DNA from 2 places in the Microbacterium sp. As-52 genome. Region 2 is predicted to be linked to the other one. Evidence: predicted binding sites of a transcription regulator. Region 2 holds the regulator's gene; the other holds the start of a gene.
The links. Region 2 encodes LexA, which represses DNA repair genes until DNA is damaged. Its sites were predicted from a motif close to TCGAACANNTGTTCGA; they were not measured.
Positions count from the first base shown of each region.

Region 1: the regulator LexA is predicted to act here: its motif matches at 1,492-1,507, upstream of ACLFA2_RS14780 (DUF222 domain-containing protein).

Region 1 is NZ_CP188171.1:3,045,403-3,051,386, reverse strand. It holds gene ACLFA2_RS14780 (DUF222 domain-containing protein) at 120-1,460, opposite strand; gene ACLFA2_RS14775 (SMR family transporter) at 1,598-1,843, shown strand; gene ACLFA2_RS14770 (hypothetical protein) at 1,926-2,105, shown strand; gene ACLFA2_RS14765 (aldo/keto reductase) at 2,114-3,076, opposite strand; gene ACLFA2_RS14760 (SDR family NAD(P)-dependent oxidoreductase) at 3,177-3,911, shown strand; gene ACLFA2_RS14755 (zinc-binding dehydrogenase) at 3,935-5,068, shown strand; gene ACLFA2_RS14750 (aldo/keto reductase) at 5,076-5,984, shown strand, end outside.
Region 2 is NZ_CP188171.1:498,270-504,253, forward strand. It holds gene hisB (imidazoleglycerol-phosphate dehydratase HisB) at 1-94, opposite strand, end outside; gene ACLFA2_RS02415 (histidinol-phosphate transaminase) at 91-1,185, opposite strand; gene ACLFA2_RS02420 (LysM peptidoglycan-binding domain-containing protein) at 1,243-1,611, opposite strand; gene lexA (transcriptional repressor LexA) at 1,901-2,587, shown strand; gene ACLFA2_RS02430 (S9 family peptidase) at 2,681-4,549, shown strand; gene smpB (SsrA-binding protein SmpB) at 4,605-5,081, opposite strand; gene ftsX (permease-like cell division protein FtsX) at 5,145-5,984, opposite strand, start outside.

The sequences.
Region 1 (5,984 bases), 1.4 Mb from region 2:
AAGAGCGCAAGAGCGTTTCCTCCGCGGAGAGCGCCGACTCATGCCTCGGGGCGCACCGGCCTTGTCCGTGCGCGCAGGCATGGCCGGGCGTGGCGCATCCTGCCCTCGGATCGCAGCGCTCAGGCGGCGATGTCGAAGCGCGCTCTGCCACCCGGACGAGGTGTGCGGGCGGGGTCGACCGAGGCCGGCGGGAGGAACCACACCCTCGCGCACCCGCCGCCACCGTCGATGCGGACATCCCATCCGTTGTCATGGATGCGGTGGTGACAGGTCTCGCACAGCAGCACGCCGTTCGAGAGATCCGTCGGTCCGTGGTCGCGTCTCCACCACCGGATGTGATGCGCCTTCGTCATCTCGGGCGGCAGCCCGCACATGGCGCAGCCGCCATCCCGTTCCGCCAACGCCAACCGCTGCGCCCGTGTGAACAGGCGCTTCTCGCGCCCCCAGTCGAGCACTTCACTCGCGGCTCCGAGCACGCACGGGATCACTCCCCCGCCGGCGGCCATGCGCCTCGCAGCTCCGATGCTCACCGGCTGCTCGATCCCGTCGATCTCGGCGGAGCCGGTGCCGGCCTCGAGGTCGTCGAGGCCCACCCTCACGACGATCGTGGCACCCGCCAGCGGCACCCTGGTCGCACAACCGAGCACGTGCGCGGCGAACACGGCGAGCGCATCAGCCTGAATCATCGGCACCGTGCGGCGGTCGGCGTCCGGCGCATCGGCGTCCGTCGCATCCTTCCGAGCGGCGAATGCGGCGGTCACGTACCCGCGGATCGCCGTGACGACGGGGGCTGCGGTCTCGGCGTCGAGGATCGCGTTCAGATGCAGCATCCCGTTGCGCTCATGAATGGTGAGCGATCGGCGGGAACGCTGCTCCTCGAGCCGCGGCTCCACGCCATCCGGATCGAGCCACGCTTCTGCGCGAACCACCAGCTTGCGCACGTCGTCGAGAGCGAGCCCCGCCGCCTTCTCCACGAGCACCCGCTCCGCCTCGGCGACACGCACCGCCCCCGCCGGCAGTCGGCACCGATCCAACAGCGCGATGATCACCGCCGCCGCCTGGGCACTCAACACCCCCGCACCGAGCGCCTCGCGCACCACCGGATGTTTCGCCGGCAGGGGCGCGCCCAAGAGGTCTTCGCGGGGCACCACGGCTTCCCCGACCCTCACGAGCCGCGTCGCGTCACCCCGCGACACACCCACCGTCGCCGCGATCAACGTCGCCGGGTTCCGGAAGCCCTGCTGCTTCGCGAGGCTCTCCGCGCCCAACTCCGGACGGGACTCGCGGGAGATGCACGCGGCCACCTCGACGTGCACCGCATCCAACCGTCTCTGCAGCTCCCCGAGGGATGCACTCACCGCGATCAGCTGCTCGCGCGACAACTCGCCCGACTCGTCCGCGCCAGCCCACGCCGCGTCGAGGCGGGACATCGCCTCGTGCAGTACGGCCAACTTCGACATGACTCGATTCTACCGAAGCAGGTCGCGAGTTTCGAACAGATCTTCGAATGGATGCCGGTATTCTGACGGTCGTTCCCGGTCGAGCGCTGCGCGCGAAAACCCCTTCCCTCCCTCGTGCGCTCCACGAAAGGCACGCGATGACAGACCGCCCGCGCCCGTCGGCCTGGCCACCTCTTCTGATCGCGATCGCCCTGGAGGTCAGCGCGACCCGCTCGCCCCGTGCAGCCGAGGGTTTCACGCATCCGCTCTGGCTCATCGTTGTCATGATCGGCCACACCGGCTCACTGCGGCTGCTGTCGGTCGCGCTCGATCGCGGGATGGCGATCGGCGTCGTGCTCATCGCGGCCGGTGCGGCGATGATCGAGTTCGGCGGCGCGCACTGACGCGAGCACGCAGACCGCACCCACTCCGTGGTTCACTGGATCCGATCGCAACGGCCGAGAGGAAGAGGGTGCCGCCGGCCGCGTGGGGGCGACGTTCCCGCCGAGCAGCACGCTCGAAGCCTGGCGGGATCGCTACGTCCGCGTGTGGGACGAGTACATCGATGAGCTCGAACCCGATGAGGACTACCGCGTCGACCGGCGGCAGGTCATCGTCTCGACGTTCGAGCGCGCTCTGACCGTCGCCCGCGAGCGCGAGGCGTAGGCCCCCCTTCACCACGCGCCGTCGGCCCGCACCTCGCGGTCGACCCGGCATCCGGCGAGCGCGGCACGCACCTCGGCTCCGTGATCCCGGGCGAGCGCGAGCGCCGCGTGGTTCTCCTCCAGCTGCGCGAGGCGAGAGGCACCGAACAGCACATTCGCGGTGGCGGGGTTCGACAGGCAGAAGGCGATGCCGAGTGCGGCCGGTGTGACCCCGAACCCGGCGGCGACGCGAGCGACCTCGGGATACACGGCGACGATCTGCTCACGGACGCCTCCGACGTCGGCGCCGATCTTCCGCTCGGGCACACGCCCCGTGGCCAGGATGCCGCCCTCGAACACATCGGACGCCTGCAGGGCGAGCGTGCCGTCGGCGAACAGCGGGCCGTAGGCATCGCCCTCCGCCATCGCCCTCCGAGCGATGCCGTACTTCAGTTGCGCGAACGCGGGACCTGCCGCGCCCTGTTCCGCGGCCTCGGCGAGCGCCTGGCGCGTGTGCTCGATGCGCCAGTTGTTGATGCCCCAGGAGTCGACGAGCCCTTCGGCGATGAGCTCGTTCACGTCGGCGACGAGGCGCGGGATATCGGGGGCGTCGAGGTAGTCGCCCACCACGAGGGTGTCGAAGCGGTCGAGTCCCGCTCGCTCCAGCGACTCCTCGAGCTGCGCGCGGAATCCCTGGTTCGGCCAGTCCCACAGCCAGAGCTTGCCGCACAGCACGATCTCGGCACGATCGACGCCACTGGCTCGCAGCGCCTGCCCGAACAGGACGTCGGTCTTCGAGTTCTCGGCGTGCGGGCCCATGTTGTAGTACGCGACGTCGAAGAACCCGGCGTCCAGCTCCACCGCCCGGCGGATCAGGGCGACCGCCTCGTCGGGCCCCATCCGGTCCCAGGTGTTCCACGATCCGAGCGCCAGCGGAGGCACGGGCACGCCTGCGGGGGCCAAGCGGTTCCGGGGATATGTCGTTTCGGGCATGGAGGCTCCTTCGCCTTCTCGAGACACGGGGTTGTGTTTTTCTATGTTTGTAGAATATAACGGAGACATCCCGTCAGAACAGCCGTCAGTGAGGACGAACATGACCGCATCTCCCCGCCGGATCCTGGTCACCGGAGGCGCATCCGGGCTCGGCCGCGGCATCGCCGCCGCCTTCCGCGACGCCGGAGACGAGGTCTTCATCGGCGATGTGAACGCGGATGCCGCGGCCGCCGTCGCTGCTGAGATCGGCGCGACGGCCCTCACGCTCGATATCAGCGACGAGACCTCCGTGCGCGCCGCGGCCGAGCGGGTCGTCGCCGACGGCGGCCTCGACGTCCTGGTCAACAACGCGGGCATCGTCGCCGGCGGCGGCACCCTCCAGGAGGTCCCGGTCGACGTCGTCGACGCGGCCCTGCGGGTCAACGTGCGCGGCACCTTCCTCATGCTCCGCGTCTTCGGCGGTCTGCTCGCCGAGGCGGGACGCGGGTCGATCGTCAACATCTCCTCGATCGGCGCCCGACAGCCCACCCCCGGCCTCGGCCACTACGAGGCGACCAAGGCCGCGGTCGACGCCCTCACCCGCACGGCCGCGATCGAGCTCGCCGCGGCGGGCGTGCGCGTGAACGCGGTCGCCCCCGGGCCTGTGCTCACGCCCCTGACCGCCGACTTCGCGTCGAACCCGCAGGCGCGCGCGGCCTGGGAGTCGCGCATCCCCCTCGGCTCGATCGCCGAGGTCTCCCAGATCACGCCGCTCGTGCTGTTCCTCGCGAGCGATGCCGCCAGCCACATCACCGGAGTCTCCGTCGCCGTCGACGGCGGACAGCTCCTGGTCTGACCGACACCGCCGTCTGGAGAACCATGTCCCTCCCCACGCTCGACCTGCCGCCCGCCCCCGGGCTTCCGACTTCGACCCGCGCCGCCGTGCTCACCGCGCACGGCGAACCGCTCACCCTGCAGAACCTTCCCCTCCCCGCCGAGATCGAGCCCGGCGCCGCCCTCGTGCGCATCTCGTGCACCACGCTGTGCGGCACCGACATCGAGATCTGGGAGGGCCGGATGAGCTTCCCCGGCATGCTCCCGATGGTGCTCGGACACGAGATGGTCGGCGAGATCGTCGCTACGGGGCCCGACACGAAGGACGCCCTGGGACGCCCGCTCTCCCCCGGCGACCGCATCGGCTGGTCCGAGTCGACCTGCGGCGAGTGCCACGGATGCGTGGTGCTGCGCGAACCCGTCGCGTGCTCCCGCCGCGGCTACGGGTTCCTGCAGCGGGCCGACGTGCATCCCTTCGCCACCGCTGGACTCTCGGAGTATGCCTACGTGACCCCGGGGGCGGCGAAACTGCTGCTCCCGGCGTCGGTGAAGGACACCTGGGCGTCGATGGCCGGGTGCGCGGCCAAGACCGTGCTGCGGGCCTTCGAACGGGCCGGGCGCATCCGGCCCGGCTCACGCGTGGTCGTGCAGGGCGCCGGCGCGCTCGGCATCTTCGCCACGGCCGTCGCGAAGATCTCGGGAGCCGGCCAGGTCATCACGATCGGCGCCCCCGCGTCGCGCCTGGAACTCGCCGGACGCTTCGGCGCCGACGCGGTCGTCGACTTCCGCGACGGCCCGGTCGTCGAACAGGTCATGGCGCTCACCGGAGGCCGCGGAGCCGACCACGTGTTCGATTTCGCCGGCGCGCCGAGCGTCGGGCCCGACGCGATCGCGATGGCGGCACAGCGCGGCACGGTCGCCATCGTCGGGTCCACCGGTCCCGCAGGCGACGGCTTCCCGCTCAGCACGATCATGGGCAAGGAGCTCACGGTGGTCGGCTCGCTCAACGGCGACATCTCGGACTACTCGCGCGCGATCGACTTCTTCACCGCGTTCGCCGACCGCTTCCCCTGGGACGACCTGTTCAGCGCCCCGGTCGGCCTGGCCGACGCCTCCGCGAAGATCGCCCACATGCACCAGCTCGATGAGGTCAAGGCCGTCATCGACCCGAGACGGTGAGGACCCCGTGACCACTCCCCTCCTGCCCCGCCGCGAGATCGGCCGCAGCGGCATCGACGCCTCGCTGTTCTCCCTCGGCTCCTGGCACACCTACGACCGGATGGACTTCGGCGACGCGGTCACGATGCTCCGGGCGGCCGTCGGCCGCGGCGTGAACCTGTTCGACGTCGGCGTGTACTCCGCACCGGGAGCGCCGCCCGTCTTCACCGACGTGATCTTCTCGGCGATGGTGCGCGCCGCAGGGCTCCGGCGCGACGAGTGGCTGCTCTCGTCGAAGCTGTGGCTCGAGGCGTTCAGCGATGACGGGTTCCGCCCGCAGCTCGAGAACGCGCTGATGCGGGTCGGCGTCGAGCACGCCGACCTGGTGATCCTCGGCGACCTGCGCCGCGACGACCTCGCGCTGCGCGACCTCGTCCTCGACCTCGCCCGCCTCGAGGGGGCCGGACTCATCCGTGCCTGGGGTGTGAACAACTGGTCGGCGTCGAGCATCCAGACCCTGATCGACATCGCCGCCGCGGAGGGCGTCTCCGGGCCGCAGATCGCGCAGCTCAAATACAGCGTCTCCCGGCGCTCGATCCCCGACGGCGCGCCCTTCGCACGCCTGTGGGATCAGGGGCTGACGCTCCAGGCCTCCGACTGCCTGGAGGGCGGTGTGCTCGCAGGCAAGATCAACGGGGACAGGCAGATCGGCCGCGATCCCGGCGATATCCGGGAACGGATCATCGCGGATGTACCCGCCTTCTCCGACCTGGCCTCGTCGCTCGACGTCTCACCCGCGCAGCTCGGGATCGCGTTCACGCTCACCCATCCGGCACTCACGACCACGCTGTTCGGCGCATCGAGCATCGACCAGCTGCGCGCGAATCTCGACGCCGCAGCCCTGGTCGACCGCATCGGCATCGAGGAGCTGCGCCGC
Region 2 (5,984 bases):
CGGTGCCGTCGAGGTTCAGCTCGAGCTCGACGGTGGACTCCGACGTGCTGCGCACACGGTTCGCGGTGCGCGGGGTCAGTACGGGGGTGCTCATGAAGCCGATCCTATCGAGGCCAGCGCCTCGAGGAACGCGGTGGTCTCGGCCTCCGTGCCCGCGCTGACCCTGAGGTGTCCGGGGATGCCGACATCGCGCACGAGCACGCCGCGGTCGTACAGGTGCTGCCAGGTGGCCCGCGGGTCGGCGACGCCGCCGAACAGGACGAAGTTCGACCACGATTCGTGCGGCTGGTATCCGAGCGCTTCGAGGGTCGCCGTGATCCGATCGCGCTGCTCGACGATCTCCTCCACCATCGCGAGCATCACGTCGGCGTTGCGCAGGGCCGCTATCGCCGCCGCCTGGGTGAGAGCGCTCAGGTGATAGGGCAGACGCACCAGACGCAACGCGTCGATGAAGGCGGGGTCGGCAGCGAGGTACCCGACCCGGGCCCCGGCGAAGGCGAAGGCCTTGCTCATGGTGCGCGAGACGGCGAGACGCGGGCGTCCGTCGAGCAGAGTCAGGGCGGAGATCGCATCGCGCGGCGCGAACTCCTGGTACGCCTCATCCACGATCACGATGCCTCGGGCCGCGTCGTACACGGCTTCGATCACGTCCAGCCCGAGCGGCGTGCCGGTGGGGTTGTTGGGAGAACAGAGGATGACCACATCGGGATCGGCGGCCCGCACCTGCTCGGCAGCCTCGTCCGGGGTGATCGTGTAGTCGGGCTGACGCGTGCCGGCGATCCAGCGTGCTCCCGTCCCCTGGGCGATGAGCGGGTACATCGAATACGTCGGCGCGAAACCGAACGCCGTGCGCCCGGGACCTCCGAAAGCCTGGAGGATGTGCTGGAGAACCTCGTTCGAGCCATTGCCGGCCCAGATCTGCTCCGGTGTGAGCCCATGCCCCAGGTACTCCGCGAACGACTCGCGGAGCGTCGTGAACTCCCGGTCCGGATAGCGGTTGACGTCGCGGATCGCGACGGCGATGTCGTCGAGGATGTCGCTCGCCACCGCGTCGGGGATCGGATGCGTGTTCTCGTTCACGTTGAGCGCGATCGGGAGCGGCGCTTGCGGAGCGCCGTATGGCGTCAATCCGCGAAGATCGTCGCGTAGCGGGAGATCGTTGAGGGAGAGGGTCACCCTTCCCATGTTAAGCGGCGCCTTGCCTCGATGACGCAAAGTTGCTGCTGTGCTGCCGCCGCCGGATCAGTTCACGTACTGGGCCGGGATGGCGAGCGTCTGGCCGATCTGGAGTTCTCCACCGCGCAGCAGGTTCATCCGGCTGATCTCACCGATGACGTCGCGCGGGTCGGCATCGGGAGCGACGCTGGTGGCGATCGACCAGAGGGTGTCTCCTGGCATGACGGTCACCGTCTCGACGCTGACGGCGGCCGAATCTGCTCCCGAAGCGATCGCGCTGCCACCGCTGAGCGCCGCGAAGGCGATACCGATCGCGAGCGGCACCGAGGCGAAAGCCAGCAGCACGGCGCGGCCACGCGTCGTCAGTCGGAGTCGCGTCGTGGGACGGGTCGACGCCGGAATGACTGCTGCGGTGCTGAAGCTGATGCTGCTCATGTGGTGCTCCTTAGCCTGTCCCGGAGCGGTGAGGCCGCCGGGGAAGTTGGCGTAGCGTTCGCATTCCCGTCTCGGCCGGGAGCCGTGAATGCGAAGCTACGTACCGAAGATATCTTCGAGTTCGAACATCTGTCAAGTATTCTTCGAAACCGAATCCGGAAATGAGCCGACACGCTCGAACAGATCTTCCAGATCGGCCCGTTTCTCGGATACGGTTTCGATAAGGACACCCCACCACGGGCCTCCGACATTCGAAGAGGGACGTCGGATCACGCACTGAAGGAGCACCATGAGCGAGAACTCTGCCCCCGAGTCGGAGGCACCGCGCACGCGCCGCCGGAAGAGCCTCAGCCCGAAGCAGATGGCGATCCTCGAGGTCATCCAGAACTCGATCGCGCACCACGGCTACCCGCCGAGCATGCGCGAGATCGGCGACGCCGTCGGTCTCAAGTCCCTCTCCAGCGTCACCCACCAGCTCGGGCAGTTGGAGCTCAGCGGCTATCTGCGTCGCGACCCCGGGAAGACCCGCGCCATGGAAGTGCTCATCGACCTCCCGGGGGCCAGCACCGAGAATCCCGCCGACGTGGCGACACCGGTCGGCGATGCGGCACTCGTCCCCCTGGTCGGACGCATCGCCGCGGGTGTGCCGATCACCGCCGACCAGCAGGTCGAGGAGATCTTCCCGCTCCCCCGCCAGCTGGTGGGCAAGGGCGACCTGTTCATGCTCAAGGTCTCCGGCGAGTCGATGATCGACGCCGCCATCTGCGACGGCGACTGGGTCGTCGTCCGTTCGCAGAACAGCGCCGAGAACGGCGAGATCGTCGCGGCGATGCTCGACGGCGAGGCCACCGTCAAGGTGCTGCGCCGTCGCGACGGCCACACGTGGCTGCTCCCGCGCAACTCGGCGTTCGAGCCCATCCTGGGCGATGAAGCCGTGATCCTCGGCAAGATCGTGGCGGTGCTCCGCGCGGTCTGAGACGAGAGCACGACGAAGGCCCTCCCGGTTCCCTGGAGGGCCTTCGTGTGCGCCCCGCGTGACGCTCGTGCCAGCGCCCCATAGGCTCGAAGCATGACGTCGTCCCCCTACGGTTCCTGGCCTTCGCCTTTCTCCGCGGCATCAGTCGCGGCGTCCTCTCCTCGCATCGACGGCGCCCGCTTCGTCGGCACGGAGATCTGGTGGGGTGAGTCGGTGCCGTCCGAGAAGGGACGGGTGACGGTACGGAGTTCCACGGGCGCCGAGGTCCTCCCCGCGCCCTGGAACGCCCGCTCCCGCGTGCACGAATACGGTGGCGGCGCCTGGACGGCGGACGATCGGGGGACGCTCTACTTCGTCGACGCCTCAGACCAGCGGGTGCGCCGCCTGACCCCCGACGGGGATCTCGTCACGCTCACCGCTGCCGGTCCCGCGCACGGAGGTCTGCGCGTGCAGGACGGACGTCTGCTCGCCGTGCGCGAAGACCTCTCGACCACACCGCACCTCCGCGCGATCGTCGAGATCCCGCTCGACGGCTCCGCCGCAGAAGACGAGTCCGCGGTCAGCGTGATCGTGCAGGGCGAGGGGTTCTTCGCCCACCCCGCATTCTCCCCTGACGGGACCCGCGCCGCGTGGGTCGCCTGGGAACGGGGGAAGATGCCGTGGGAGAGCGCGCGCGTGCAGATCGCCGAGGTCGACGGAGGCCTCCCGCGGACGATCCCCTCGCGAGCGGCGCTGCAGCCCGAGTGGCTCAGCGACACGGAACTGGTCTTCGCCGACATCGCCGATGACCGCTGGACACTCCACCGCATCGCCATCGACGGGGTGACGCCTTCCGGATCCCCGCGGCCGCTGGCCCCGTCCGATGCCGACACGGGCTACGGGCTCTGGGTGCTCGGCAACCGCTGGTATCAGCCGTTGGAGGACGGCCGCATCGTCGCCGTCCGCACGAACGGGCGCGACGACGTCGTCGTGATCGACACCGGAGGGGGCGAGAGCATCATCGAGTTCCCCGGCGACGGTCATGTGAGCGTCGATGCGGTCCACGGCACCCGGGTGCTGCTCTCCGGCAACGGTTCCCGGGTGGCGGCGGGGCTCTGGTGCGTCGATATCGAGTCGGGGGAGGTCGTCGCCGTGCGCGGCGGGGAGCCCGTCGATCCGCGCTGGATGCCGGCGTCGATGTCGATCGAGATCGACGGTCCGCACGGCGCCGTGCACGCATTCGCCTATCCGCCGGCGAACCCCGACGAGGAGGCCCCCGACGACGAGCTCCCGCCCTACGTCGTGCTGGTCCACGGCGGACCGACGGCGCATGTGACCGGGGCAGCCTCGGCAGCGATCGCCTTCTACACGAGCCGCGGGATCGGCGTGCTCGACGTGAACTACGGGGGCTCCACCGGCTATGGTCGTGCCTATCGCGAACGCTTGGACGGCCAGTGGGGTGTCGTCGACGTCGACGACGTGATCGCGGCGGCGCGGGGCCTGGCTGCCTCCGGGCTCGCCGACCCCGACCGCCTGGCCATCCGCGGCGGATCGGCAGGCGGCTGGACCGTGCTGTCGGCACTGGTACGAGGCGGAGCCTTCGCCGCGGGGATCAGCCGCTACGGCGTCGCCGACCTGCGCATGCTGGCCGCGGAGACTCATGACTTCGAGGCATCGTACATCGACGGTCTGGTGGGCCCGCTGCCCGAGTACGAGCATCTGTACGTCGAGCGTTCACCGCTCACGCACACAGATCGCATCACTGTCCCGGTCCTGCTCCTGCAGGGCGGCGAGGACCGCGTCGTCCCTCCATCCCAGTCCGAGGCGATCCGCGATGCTCTGGCAGAGCGCGGCATCGAGCACGAGTACGTCCTCTATCCCACCGAGGGACATGGTTTCCGGAGCGCGGAGACCATCGTCGACTCCCTCGACCGCGAGCTGGCGTTCCTCGGCCGCGTCTTCGGCTTCCACCCGCGCCCGTGACGGGCTGTCGACTCGTCACGGCAGTGCCGGAGAGTCGGGGCCTGAGAGCCCGGGGCTACTCTCCCACGCGATTGCGCAGACGCATGGCACGGTCGGCCTCACGGGTGTCCTGACGCTCGCGCAGGGTCTGCCGCTTGTCGTATTCGCGCTTGCCCTTCGCCAGGGCGATCTCGACCTTGGCACGACCGTCGGAGAAGTACAGCTTCAGCGGGATGAGGGTGTATCCCCCGGCCGAGACGGCGTGCGCGATCTTGGCGATCTCCTCGCGATGGAGGAGCAGCTTGCGGATGCGTTTGGCCGAGTGGTTCGTCCAGTGCCCCTGCGAGTACTCGGGGATGTGCACGGAATCGAGGAAGACCTCGTTCCCCTTCACGAACGCATAGCCGTCACTGAGGTTGGCGCGACCCTGACGCAGCGACTTGACCTCGGTGCCGGTGAGCACCATCCCCGCTTCGTACGACTTCTCGATCGTGTAGTCGTGACGTGCGCGACGATTGGTCGCGACGACCTTCTCTCCGCGTTCCCTGGGCATGATGCTCTCCTGTTGCCGTGATGAGCTCGATCGATCGTTCCGACCGAGCAGCCTTTCAGGCTATCAGGTACGCAGCCAGCGTCGGATCGCGAAGCCGGCGGAGAGCGCGGCGAGGATCACGCCGATCCCGATCAGCACGGGAACCACGAGAGCCGCGTCCTGCATCGTGACCCATGTGGTGATGAACGGCACCCTCCCCCGCAGGTAGCCGTTGACCCCGAAGTGCATACCGGCGACGACGGCGACGCTGGCCAGAGCCGAGCCGAGGAAGGCGGCGAACACGCCCTCGAGGACGAACGGCGTCTGGATGAAGCGGTTCGAGGCTCCGACCAAGCGCATGATGCCGATCTCCTTGCGCCTCGCATACGCGGACAATCGGATGGTCGTGCCGATCAACAGGGTCGCCGCGATGAGCATGAGCACGGCGATTCCCACCGCGATGTAGGTCGCGACCGTCAACGCGGAGAACAACGGCTCGAGATACTGCAGCTGGTCCTTGACCTGCTCGACCCCGGCCTGTCCACTGAACGCCTCGGCGAGCACCTGCGACTGACCAGGGTCCTTCATCGTGACGAAGAACACCTCGAACGCCTGGTCGGGCGAGAGCACGCTCGCCTGGTCCGCGCCGAGCTGGTCGACGAGCTTGGCGTACGTCTCTTCCTTCGTATCGAAGGTCATGGAGCTGATGAGCGGCTTGAGCGCGTCACCCTCGAGCTGAGCCCGGACGGAGGCGACCTGCTCCTCGCTCGCCGCGCCGTCGAGGCACGTCTCGGATTCCGAGACCGCCGAACACATGTACACCGCCACCTGGGCACGTTCGGCCCAGTACCCGCGCATGACCCCGATCTGCCCCTGCATGAGGATCGCGGCGCCCACGAACGTCAAGGAGACGAAGGTGACGAG